Regions from separate parts of the Colwellia sp. MT41 genome, predicted to be linked through region 2. Evidence: predicted binding sites of a transcription regulator. Region 2 holds the regulator's gene; each other region holds the start of a gene.
What was found. Region 2 encodes sigma-54, which starts transcription at its own class of promoters, with help from an activator protein. Its sites were predicted from a motif close to GTTGGCACGNNNNTNGNNT; they were not measured.
Positions count from the first base shown of each region.

Region 1: the regulator sigma-54 is predicted to act here: its motif matches at 1,606-1,624, upstream of CMT41_RS01080 (PEP-CTERM sorting domain-containing protein).
Region 3: the regulator sigma-54 is predicted to act here: its motif matches at 1,485-1,503, upstream of CMT41_RS05900 (DUF2884 family protein).
Region 4: the regulator sigma-54 is predicted to act here: its motif matches at 1,198-1,216, upstream of CMT41_RS13245 (FimV/HubP family polar landmark protein).

Region 1 is NZ_CP013145.1:249,012-252,229, reverse strand. It holds gene CMT41_RS01090 (delta-class carbonic anhydrase) at 1-763, shown strand, start outside; gene CMT41_RS01085 (methyltransferase family protein) at 887-1,228, opposite strand; gene CMT41_RS01080 (PEP-CTERM sorting domain-containing protein) at 1,685-2,350, shown strand; gene CMT41_RS01075 (multicopper oxidase domain-containing protein) at 2,677-3,218, opposite strand, start outside.
Region 2 is NZ_CP013145.1:3,756,671-3,759,888, forward strand. It holds gene lptB (LPS export ABC transporter ATP-binding protein) at 1-719, shown strand, start outside; gene CMT41_RS15905 (RNA polymerase factor sigma-54) at 838-2,355, shown strand; gene hpf (ribosome hibernation promoting factor) at 2,382-2,669, shown strand; gene ptsN (PTS IIA-like nitrogen regulatory protein PtsN) at 2,777-3,218, shown strand, end outside.
Region 3 is NZ_CP013145.1:1,389,836-1,393,053, reverse strand. It holds gene CMT41_RS05905 (tRNA-uridine aminocarboxypropyltransferase) at 1-406, opposite strand, end outside; gene CMT41_RS05900 (DUF2884 family protein) at 564-1,403, opposite strand; gene zapE (cell division protein ZapE) at 1,622-2,731, opposite strand; gene dbpA (ATP-dependent RNA helicase DbpA) at 2,761-3,218, opposite strand, start outside.
Region 4 is NZ_CP013145.1:3,099,993-3,103,210, reverse strand. It holds gene CMT41_RS13250 (aspartate-semialdehyde dehydrogenase) at 1-604, shown strand, start outside; gene CMT41_RS13245 (FimV/HubP family polar landmark protein) at 1,335-3,218, shown strand, end outside.

The DNA of each region.
Region 1 (3,218 bases), 830 kb from region 2:
CAGCGTCATTAAAAAGCAACGCGCCATGCTTGAGAAAAATACTGACGGTAAAGGCTTTGGCCCACAATCTCCACGAGATATCGATACCATCAAGGGTAGTAATGCTCGCGCGTTTACTACTGCCCCCGCTTATACTGCTATGAATTTATGTAATATTCACTTCCATAAAAATGCTGAGCATAAAGGGGGTGAGTTTGCTAAATACGCGGGTAATGGTGATGGTCACGGTTTTCAAAGTGGTTTTGTTTACACTGGTAAGCTAACAGCAAAAGAAAGCAGTACTTATAAAAGTAAAGTTTGTCCAAGTAAACATGGCGGCTTATATTCAGGTGATACCATTGAAGTTCATTACGTGCATTCAAGCGCGCAAGTAATGCCTGGGCCAACATTAGGTGCTTGTTTAAGTGAATCAATCATGAACCCACAATTACGCGTAGAAACGCAAGTATATGTATTGGTGAATGATAAAAATGCTTTAGATTTTAGCAAACTCACTAAACATGGTGCTAAAAATGGCTATCAACAAGCATTTAATATTCCAAACAATACCGGTAGTGCCATTCAATATGCGGGTTCAACTACGGGCCCTGGCTACAACGAAAAAGGTTCACCGTTACAAGTTTCTTGGAGCGTACGCCCACAAGTTGCCAAGGTTAACATTGCCACCGTTGGCAAGTGGTGTGAAGGTAATACCTTTAATGAAGATCACGCTCATGGTGTAAGAAACCTAGTGACCAATGCTAAGTTATTATCGGCAATGTAGAATAAGGAAGTTATTATATTTTCTATTATAGGGGAATTGCAGTGATGCACTTCCCCTTTTTTTTGCTATTAATAAGGAAGTTTATTTACTAAATTATAGCCCTAAATTCGTTACATGTAGTCATTATAACCACGGACTAACCTTTGCTTTATAGTCAGAAAATTCTACTTTAAATATCGCCACAAGCGCTCTTTCTTCAGGCACAATTTGAAAGCGTTGAATGTAAACGATATACAAGGCAATTAACGCTATGCCCCAAGCTGATCCTAAATGACTAGCCCAAACAAATAATAATGCAACAAAACCCACATACATGGGATTACGAGTAAATTGATAAACACCCGAAGTAACCAGTGAACTGGCGGTATCAGGCTTGAGCGGATTTACCGTTGTTTTAGCTAATCGAAAAGATATTGCACCAGATAAAGCAAAGAATACGCCTGCGAGAACAAAGCCCGTAACCATCGAATATACTGTAGCAGGTAGCGCTACAGTAGCTGTAAAATTGCTTAAGCCCCACATAGCCACAGCAATTAATAGTGCAACTAATGGTGGTGGTATCTTGTTCTATAAAAACTTCATTATTATCCTTAATATTTATTACTGTCTATTCAGATGATATTTCATAGCAACTTTATGTTTCAGTAGTTCCATTGTTTTCACCCCATAATGAATGCCTTTATTGATAATGAGAAGCAAGGCCCTACCTATGCTATTCAACTTTATCAATTATATAAAAAAGGTGTCATGATTTTTTACAACACCTATAAAAGTATTCGTTATTAATTTGGATATCTCTGTTAAATAGCCAATTCCAGTAGTACACAGCACACAACGAAACACTTGGTACGTTTTTTGCCTTACAAGCTCAATGGCATTATAATTTAATGCCATTATTTTTATTAATAAGGATATATATAAATGAACAAAGCTTTTTCTAACCTACTAAAAAGTGCTCTAGTTATTGCATCGTTATCTCAGGCAGCACATGCAAACATCCTACCTAGTGACACTGATTTCACTTTTACTTGGACTGCAATTTGTGGTGATTGTAATTCAACGATGGGCCTAACTGATCCAACTCAAAATATCGAAGTGTCTGGCTCTATTGTAATAAATGGTTATACCCCAGGGGAAGCGTTTATTATAGACAATAACAACCTTGTATCATTCTCTTACGATGGTCCATCTATTCATATAGACGCCTTTACATTATTTAATAATAACAATACTGCGGCTAGTAATAGTATTTTGGAATCTGGTATTTTTGCTGTTTCAGGCTCGATAGCTGCTGATCAATCTAGCTTTGAGCTAGACTTTTCCCACACTATATGGGAAAAATCCGGCACAACATATTACGAATATCAACAAGGTTTAAATGCTTACCCATCTAATATGGATATTCACTTTGGACAAGATGGAGCATGGGCCTTTGATATTCAGGGACATCCATGGGATTTTGGTGTAAGTGCAGTTATAGCACCGGCATCAAATTCAGTAACAGATATACCTGAACCAACTACACTTGCTATTTTTGCATTAAGCCTTATGGGTTTAGCATCACGAAAATTAAAAAATAACGCTTAAATATTTTCCGGTCCTTTTAAGCATCTGCCATTTGTCAGGTGCTTTTTTGCTTACGTAGCAAATTTAACCACTCTACTTTGATTGAGCAAGCATCAAAAAAAATACCTTTTGGTGAGTTTTCGGCTTCAGTTATCGCAGTAACTACAGTAATACTATTTACTCCTGTTACTCGCAATAAGCTAGTTATAGAGCAAAGCTGTCATTTAATATTTTTCTCACTCAGTTTTTCACAAAGCACTATGCGTATGCTAGCCAGTAGTAGCTCACGGTAAGTAGGACGGTAGCAATAAAAAATCGCTGCTGCCCCACTAGTTATATAATACCTGTTATTTTGCCAACACTTGATAAAGTGCCGTCATACCGGCAGCGATATGATCATTAACATGACAGTGATACATCCAAATGCCCGAATTATTAACCGTCATATCTAAGGTTTTCATCGACGCTGGCAATAATTCCACCACATCAGTTCTATGGCCATTGATCAAACCGGTATGACCATGCCAATGCGGGGTATGTAAATCAACTTCTGTGCCTAAGGCAATTAAATGCCAACGCACTTTTTCACCCTCAACCATGGTTAAACCAGGTAAGTTCGCAAACAGGTAACCGTTAATCATATGCATCAGGTTACCTTCAACAAAATCTTCATCCTCAGTAATGTCATCGCTGGCCGGAGCGGTCAGGTAATTTTTGATATTATCGGCTAAAAACCAGCTTTCATTTTCATTCATCACTGTATATAGATTGATAAACTCACGGTCAACATCTTTAGGTGAGCCATCAGCCTTAGCCATGCCTTTAGCAGTAATAACAATAGCGCCAATCAAACCGGTATTAGAATCTCTGATGCTGTTAACATGAGAAT
Region 2 (3,218 bases):
CGTTAATTGCCGAGGGTTTATCTAAGTCCTATAAAAATAGACAGGTTGTTAAAAATGTCAGTTTACAAGTTAATGCTGGGCAAATAGTTGGCTTATTAGGACCCAATGGCGCTGGCAAAACCACCTCCTTTTATATGATTGTTGGCTTAGTCCCCAATGATGGTGGCACTATCAAACTCAATGGCCAAGACTTAACACTTATTCCTATGCATGAAAGAGCCCGCATGGGCATAGGTTATTTACCGCAAGAAGCATCAATTTTTAGAAAACTCACCGTTAGTGATAATATCATGGCTATCTTACAAATACGTAAAGAGCTTACTGAAACACAACGCGCGGAAAAACTTGAACACCTGTTAGAAGAGTTTCATATTTGTCATATCAAAGATAATACCGGCATGAGCTTGTCAGGTGGTGAAAGACGACGCGTTGAAATTGCCCGAGCATTAGCGGCTGAGCCACAATTTATTTTATTAGATGAACCCTTTGCTGGTGTTGACCCTATTTCGGTTGGCGACATTAAAAAAATAATATTACAATTAAAAGAGCGCGGCATAGGTATATTAATCACCGACCATAATGTTAGAGAAACTTTAGACGTTTGTGAGCATGCCTATATCGTTAGCCACGGTGAAATAATTGCCCAAGGCAATGCCGAGCAAATTCTTGCTAATCAAAAAGTGAGAGATGTATACCTTGGCGAACAATTCACGCTATAGTAAGGCTATACTAAAGCGAAAATGACTAGCTTTAAGCAGAACAATTTAAGAGCAAAGTAGTGATAGATTAGCAAACTATAACTACTAAGAATAATAAATAGGAAATCATATAACCTAGATGCGACCTACACTACAGCTCCGTATTGGACAACAATTAACCATGACTCCGCAGTTGCAACAAGCAATCAAGCTGTTGCAACTGTCAACGTTAGAATTACAACAAGAAATTCAAGAAGTATTAGAGAGCAATCCATTACTTGAGCTTGATGAAAAAGTTGAAAATGAAAATACTAGCGATGAAAACAATCTTGAAGAAGCATTTACAACCAGTGTCTCTGAAACTAACACTGAGCTGACAACAAGTGACGGGAGTGAAGAGCAACCAGCAAGTATTGACGAAATCAGTACCACTGAGGCCATGGAAAAAAAGGAAATACCCGAAGAACTAAATATCGATACCACCTGGGAAGAAAGTTACAGTGCTGGCGTTTCAAATACCGGCGCAGTTAGTAGCCCTGCCGATGATTATACCTATCAAGGGGAAACCACGGACTCCATTCAAGATCATCTATTGTGGCAAATGGAATTAACGCCTTTCACTGATACCGATAAAACCATCGCTATTGCCATTATTGAAGCAGTTGATGATGCCGGTTATTTAACCGTATCACCAGAAGAAATTCTAGAAAGTGTCGGTACAGAAGGGCTAGAGCAGGATGAAGTTGAAGCGGTCTTAAAACGTATTAATATGTTTGACCCTATTGGCGTCGCTGCTCGCTCAATTGCTGATTGTTTACTTATTCAGTTGAATCAATTTAGTGCTGATACCCCTTATCTGAAAGAAAGTAAACTCATTATCAATGAACATATTGATTTACTTGGTAACCGAGATTACCGTCAGTTAATGCGTAAAACCAAATTAAAAGAAGATCAACTGCGTGAAGTTATGCGTTTAATTCAAAGCTTAAATCCTCGTCCAGGTGATGCGGTAATTAAAGGTAATAACCAATACGTTATTCCTGATGTTACCGTTGAAAAGAAAAATGGTCGCTGGGTGGTTGAGTTAAATTCGGACACGGCACCAAAACTCTCTATTAATAAGCAATATGCGGCCATGTCTAAAACAATGAAATCATCAACTAATGATGGTCAATTTATTAGATCAAACTTGCAAGAAGCCAAATGGTTTATTAAGAGCTTAGAATCTCGTAATGACACCTTACTCAAGGTGTCCAATTGCATAGTTCAGCGTCAGCAAGGATTTTTAGAGCATGGTGCTGAAGCCATGCTTCCTATGGTGCTCAATGATATTGCTGAAGCTGTTGATATGCACGAATCCACCATATCTCGAGTGACCACGCAAAAATACATGCACACACCAAGAGGGATTTTTGAGTTAAAATACTTCTTCTCCAGCCATGTTAGTACCGAAAATGGTGGTGAATGTTCATCGACCGCAATTCGTTCTTTAATTAAAAAACTTATCTTAGCGGAAACACCTGCTAAACCGTTAAGTGACAGCAAAATGGCTGATATACTGGCCGAGCAGGGAATAAAAGTGGCGCGACGGACTATTGCTAAATACCGAGAATCATTAGCGATACCACCATCAAACCAACGTAAGAGTTTACTTTAAAACACTACCATAAAAGGATCATGCTTATGCAAATTAATCTTTCTGGCCATCATGTAGAAGTAACAAGTTCATTACGAAAATATGTTGATAGCAAGTTCTCAAAACTAGAACGACATTTTGATCATATCAATAATATTCATGTCGTACTTACCGTAGAAAAGCTTAACCAAAAAGCAGAAGCCAATATCCATATTAATGGCGGTGAAGTGTTTGCCTCAGCAGTTAACGGCGACATGTATGCTTCTATTGATACTCTAGTTGATAAACTTGATCGACAAATCCTTAAGTATAAAGGTAAGATAGCTCAGCACTAAGCTTAGCTAAATCATGAATACGCTTTAAAGTAATTAAAGCCGATAAATCTGGCGCCCTAAGCTAAATGAATTAGCACAGTTGGGCGCCTAAAATAATTAACACCATTATGCAATTATCAGAAATATTAACAACAAGCTGTACCACTTGTGATGTAGAAATCACCAGTAAAAAACGTATTTTAGAAAAAATTTGTCAACTCGCTGCCAAGCAAATCGGTGATATAGAACAAGATGATCTGCTAGAAAGTTTACTTAATAGAGAAAAAATGGGTAGTACCGGCATAGGAAACGGCATTGCCATACCCCATGGTCGATTACCTAATGCCAATAAAGCTGTCGCAGTGTTAATAACAACAGAACAAGCTATTGATTTTGATGCCATAGATAATAGGAATGTAGATGTTTTTATTGCCTTATTTGTGCCGGAAAATAGCTGTAAAGAACACTTAATTACCCTACAAAGTATCGCTAAATTATTTAGTAATAAAAAGATGATTAAGCGAGTTCGCAAATGCCATGATAATCAAGCACTCTATAACCTAATTCAAC
Region 3 (3,218 bases), 2.0 Mb from region 2:
GTGGCCTTTTCCCTTCAGGGCAAATAACCTTGTTAGTAAAAACTTTACGGTCATCGCCAGCATATTCTTGCGGAAAAACCAGCAGAGGAAACCACTTTTCATCATTAAGCACAGCTAATAACTCTGGGTTCACTTTAGTCCTAGACCATAAAAAAGCAAAGCTATCCGGAATAATGTCGGCAATGAGTTTGCCGGTGTTACTCGGTTTTAATACTTCAGTGTCATGCATAAGCAATACGAATCCTGCCGTTGTTTGTACATGCTCTTGACTGGGCGCTAGTGCACAGATACAAAACTGCTGAGCTAGCTGGCAAAGTTGGCAGCGAATAACCCTATAGCCTCTGGCTTTATAGGTGGTAGTACTGATGCTTTTACGGTATTGATGTAATTGATGGACAGCGTGCATGTTTCACTAAATTAAAATATAAAAAAGACTCGGCAATTATATCAGTGCAGAGCCTTAGTGTTGAGCAATATTTATATTGTCTTTTAGCGGTTAAATTACTGGCAATAATTAGACAACATAGCTAAGAGCTATATGCCTTTATACCACAACTTAGCCGCTACTTTGCGCTCGCATGATGCTCATCCTTATCATGGGCAACTGTCACGGTAAAAACATTGATATGAGCAAGCAGCTTAATTTCATCTTTCAGTTGCTCTTCTAGCGCATCCACTTCAGCAATACTGAGACAAAGTGCCAGGGCCTTTTGTTCAATTTTAGCAACCCTAGCTGTCATCTCTTGCTCTATGGTATCGGAAAAATTTTCCAATCGTGTTACAAAACTTTGCTGCTCACCCTCTGCTGCTACCATGCGCTGGCCCAGGGCAATTAAGATGCTGCCCATAGAATTTAACACTGCTTTTTCCACTACCGACTCAATACGTTGCTCAAAATCTTTACCAAGTAACTCTTCGCTGGCTAAACCATCAACACCGACATAAATGCCATCTTCAATGGATAGGTTGGCGACAATTTGAGCTCGTATTTTGGTTAACTCTTGGGTCAAATCAGCGGCGACGCTGTTACCTTCACCCAATAGCGCATTAAAAGCAAGATTAACCCCTTCTACCGCCAAATCAACACCTTCAATGGCAACACTTTTAACTTGCGGGACTAGCTGGCGAATTTTTTCATCATACTTTCGCAGCAATGCTTGCTGAGTATCGGTTAGCGCAATACTTTGCTTAGCAATGATAAGTTTTTCACCCTGGATAATTTTATATAAACTACGCATTTCACCATCATTTTCGCCTTCATCATGTAAAAACTCAATGGCGTTAGGGTTGATAGTGAAGCTGGCCGATAAATCAACATCACATGATTGGTGGGCATATATCGTTGATGATGCCAGTGAGACCGTGAGTGCACTTGCTAGTAAGGTGCGATGAAAGTAAGTCATGTTTCTATCCTTATGAAATTAAAGTCAGCGGGGGTTAGTACCCGTTGAGCGAGTCTATTGATTACAATTACCTGTAGGGCTTTACAAGCATAGTGCCAAGTTTATTTTTATATAAATATCAAACGGATAAAGAAAAATCAATATAAGGAGGCTAATAAAATGTAATCTAATTAGTCAAATTGACCAGTTATTAGTTTTTTAGTTTTAATAGGAAATTGTCAGCCGTTTTGCATTTCCATTAATCGAGACTGACACCGCTGAAATTCAAAGGCAAGTTGCTGCCCCTGATAAAGGTCAAAGATATCAACTGCAGCACTAACAATTAAGTTGACCTTTTGATCGTAGAACTCATCAACAAGGGCAATAAATCTTCGCGCTTCGTCATCAAGTAGCTGTAAATCTCCCATTAAAACACCGCTACGTTGATAACTATCTTCAACGCCTGAAAATACCGCCGGTACTAATTCACCTGAAAATTGCGGTACGTTAGCAATAAATACCGTGGAGAAGTCTTGCGCTAGCGCCATATAGTCTCGCTGACTACGGGGACCTGAACACAGAGCAAAAAAGTCGAAAAAAATAACCTGATCACTTTGAGCTAAATAACTCAGCGGTCGGTGATTAATCTCTATTTCGCCAGCAACTAACTGCTCGGTCTTTGTTAGACTTTTATAGCGGGCATTTAATTTTTTCTCACCTTGGTTAGCTAATAAAAAATAATTAGTATAAATGGCATTTTTAGCCAGGTTACTTCGTCTATGATCCACTTCACCATCAATAGAGATAACCTGACAATATTGCTTGAGCAAAGCGATAGTGGGTAGGAAGCGCTCTCTTTGTAAGCCATTACGATACAGCTGCTCAGGCCGACAATTAGAGGTAGCAACAAGCGTCACACCTTGACTAAATAGTGCCGAAAATAAACCACTAAGCAGCATAGCATCACCAATATCGGTAACAAAAAATTCATCAAAGCATAATAGATCAATGTTTTTTGCCCACGCTTTGGCAATATGGCTAAGCGGCTCTGATTGTCCGGTTAACTGAGCCAGTTGCTGGTGAACACTTTCCATAAAGTGATGGAAATGAATGCGCTTTTTATTTTTTATGGCAAGTTGCTGATAAAATAAATCCATCAGCATAGTTTTACCCCGCCCTACTCTGCCATGAAAATATAAACCTCTCACCGAGCCCTGACGGTGTTTAGCTGTGCTTTTTCTAGTGACAAGTTGCTCGGAGAGTAAAACTAAAGCATCGATGGCTTGAGTTTGAGCCGGATCAAAATCAAGCTGCTGGTTAGCAAGCAGCTCTTGGTAGGCTTTTTTCATTAGGCTTTATAGATTGACTAACTGGCTAATTAAACCGTTAAGTGACGTGCATTAAAAGTTCGCCCTTTCATTTTGCCTTTGGCTAATTTTCTTAACGCTAATTTCAATGCGCCTTTAGCAACGGCAACATAGGCTTTGTTATCGTGTACTGAAATTTTTCCCACTTGTGAGCCCTTGATGCCATTATCACCGGTAAGCGCGCCTAAGATATCACCTGGACGTACTTTTTGCTTTTTACCACCATCAATTTGAATGGTCGCCATTTTAGCTTGTGGACGTTCATTAGCCAGTACGGCTAATGATGGTAATGGCTCAGGGGTGATCACGGCGTCAAGATAATCTTCAAGTAAGCCGACTTTATAGCTTTCTTTATCACTAAAGAGTGAATAAGCTAAACCTTTACTGCCGGCACGCCCTGTACGACCAATTCTGTGTACATGCACCTCACTATCACGGGCAATATGGTAATTAATCACTAGGTCTAAAC
Region 4 (3,218 bases), 660 kb from region 2:
GGCGTTAAAGCCTATTTATGATGCCGTTGGTATTAGCCGGATAAATGTTTGTACCTATCAATCGGTATCTGGTGGTGGTAAAGAGTCTATGGATGAATTAGCGAAACAAACCGCTGATTTATTAAGTGGCAAGCCAGTGAAAAGTAAAAACTTTTCTCGCCAAATCGCTTTTAATGTTATTCCACAAATTGATGTCTTCTTAGAAAATGGTTACACCAAAGAAGAAATGAAGATGGTTTGGGAAACTAAGAAAATACTCGGTGATGAAAACGTTTTAGTTAATCCTACCGCAGTGCGTGTTCCGGTATTTTTTGGTCATGGCGAAGCCCTGCACATTGAAACTAATTCTCCTATTTCCGCAGAAGAAGTTAAAGACTTGTTAGAGAAAGCTCCCGGTGTCGTTCTTTGTCGTAATGATGAAGATTTTCCAACCCAAATTAGTGATGCTAGTGGTAAAGATGGAACTTATGTTGGTCGTATTCGTGAAGATATCAGCCACAATTGCGGCATAAATATGTGGGTTGTTGCCGATAATGTCCGCAAAGGGGCGGCAACGAATAGTGTACAAATTGCTGAGTTATTGGTAAAAGATTATTTAAGCTAGTGACTTAAGGTTGTTATACCCGTTACCATTCAAGATGCATGTTTCAGAGTGCTTGAGCAATTTCAATGCAAGGCGCTGTGATGAAATAATGGTTGTTCAGGAGAATATGCTCCTGCATTCTCTAATAAGCTACATCCATGTCGCGTCATTATGAGTTACAGCAACGATGAAGTGATGTTGCTCAAACGCTTCTTCGATGGGTTTAAAATGACTTTATACCGCGTTAAATAATGAAACCATAGAATGACTATGCTTCAATGATTTCCCTTGCTTAAAGCCCTTTTAATTCCCACTGAAATCGAGCACTTTGAATGGTGACGGGTATAACTACGATAAATTAAGTTAACAAAAGTTAAGTACACTCAATCAATAAAACTCGTCGTTCATTATAGCCATTAATGAACGACGAGTTTTTTCGCTTAAGCCAGCTAATCCCTTTAGATAAAAGTATTGCTCAGGGCAATGCTGTCATCGTTAAAGCCTGTAACTAAGTATTAACCAAGCCATATTTTTTGGAACTTTGTTTACCGGACAGTTACAAAAACAGAAGACTTATTGAGTGAATTTGCTATTATCTTGTTAGTTAATGCTTTTTTGGAATAAAGATTGCATTTTATCTGTTAGATAAGCTTTACTAGGTAAAAGGTGAAGTAATGCGGTGTTTTTTTGGCGCAAAATATAATAGTGCCCATAAGATAAAATAGTTAAATTAGCTTAATTAGGAATCCTGATGCAAAAATTATTACGCCTGTGCCTATGGCAGGCGATTATTATTGGCATACTTACGGCTCATTTCCCCGTTATTAGTGCAGAAGAAGAGCGCGGCATTCGCATGCGTGGACCTAAAAGTAGTGATGTTTTTCCTTATGACCGATATGGTCCCATCACCTCTAAAGATACTTTGTGGAATATTGCCACTAGAATTAAGCCTGATACTCGCTTGAGTGTTTACCAAGTAATGCAGGCGCTATACCAAAAAAACCCACAAGCGTTTGTTGATAGTAATATCAACCATTTAATTGAGGGGCAATATTTAAAAATCCCATCGTTTAATAACATGATGGCAATTAATACCGAGAGTGCCAAAAAGAAGTCAGCGCGTGATAGTAAAGCTTGGCTAAAAATTCAACCTAAAGCGACTAACAAAATAGTAGCGCAAGAGCCGACCATTAATAAAAAAGATTTAGAGACGGTAAAAACTGAAATTAAAGAGCAATTACAAAAAATTGATGGTCAGCAACAAAAACGTTTAGAGAACATTCAAAATGATATCTCAGATTCTATTGATGGCCTGCAAGCAATTTTAAGAGAAAATGAAGCTTTACGTCTGCGACTCAACTCTTTTAATGACACGCTTGACGTCATGCAAAATGAGGTAGCTAAAGGTAAAGAAATTAAGTTGCAAATGGACGACATGATCAAATTGCAGCAAGCCTTACTAGCAAAGGCGGAAGCTAGAGAACAGCAGTTATTATTAGAACAGCAACAGGCCGCGCTGGCAGAGCAAGATATAACCTCAAGTTTATGGTTTAAAATTGTCATGGGTACCATGCCTGCTCTTTTAATTCTCGCCTTATTAGGCTTTTTGTTTAAGCGTAGGCAACAAGCATCGGATGAAGCTTTTTTCAGTGAGTTAGATAGCAAAAAGAAAACACCTAGCCCTAAAGCTAAAAAAGAAACTGTCGTTGAAGAGGAACTATCACTTGATAATGAATTGTCATTAGACGATGAGTTGAACTTGGATGATGAGCTTGATTTGAGTGATGACTTGTCATTGGATGATGAACTATCCATTGATTTAATTGACAACGATAGTGATGCCATTCATTTAGATGAAGACGATAGTTTAGATGATCTCGACGATCTTGAAGATATACTACTCGATGATGGTAGCGACGATGATATTCTTGAGGGCGGGACGTTGGCTCAAGATGATTTAGACTCCTTGTTAGCAGGATTAGATGATGAATCGCCGGCCTCGGAAAAGCCTTCAGCCGATGATAAAACCAATGAAGAAGCCGATGAGCTTGCTGGTGGTGAATTAAACCAAGATGACTTAGATGATTTGCTTGGTGGTTTAGACGATGAGGTACCAGCTGTTGAAGAGCCTGCCAAAGAAAAAGCCGAAGCTGCACTCGATGAAGTAAATGAACAGGAAGTTGAAGAAAAAAATGACCAAGCAGAAGAGCTTGCTGGTGGTGAATTAAACCAAGATGACTTAGATGATTTGCTGGGTGGTATTGACAAACTTGATGATGAAGAGCCAGCGAAACAACAAGTCACAGCAGCCGCCAAAGAAGCCCCTATTGAAAAAACAGCAGAAAAAATAACCGAAGAAAAAGTAGCAGCGGATGTCACTGATCCAGATGATATCGATGCGCTACTTGCCTCTGTTTCTGCTCAGGGAAGTGATGCGGCAAGTGACTCAGTTGCTGAACAGCCGGTCGAAGCAGCCGCTAAAGAAGCCCCTATTGAAAAAACAGCAGAAAAAATAACCGAAGAAAAAGTAGCAGCGGATGTCACTGATCCAGATGATATCGATGCGCTACTTGCCTCTGTTTCTGCTCAGGGAAGTGATGCGGCAAGTGACTCAGTTGCTGATAAGCGGGTCGAA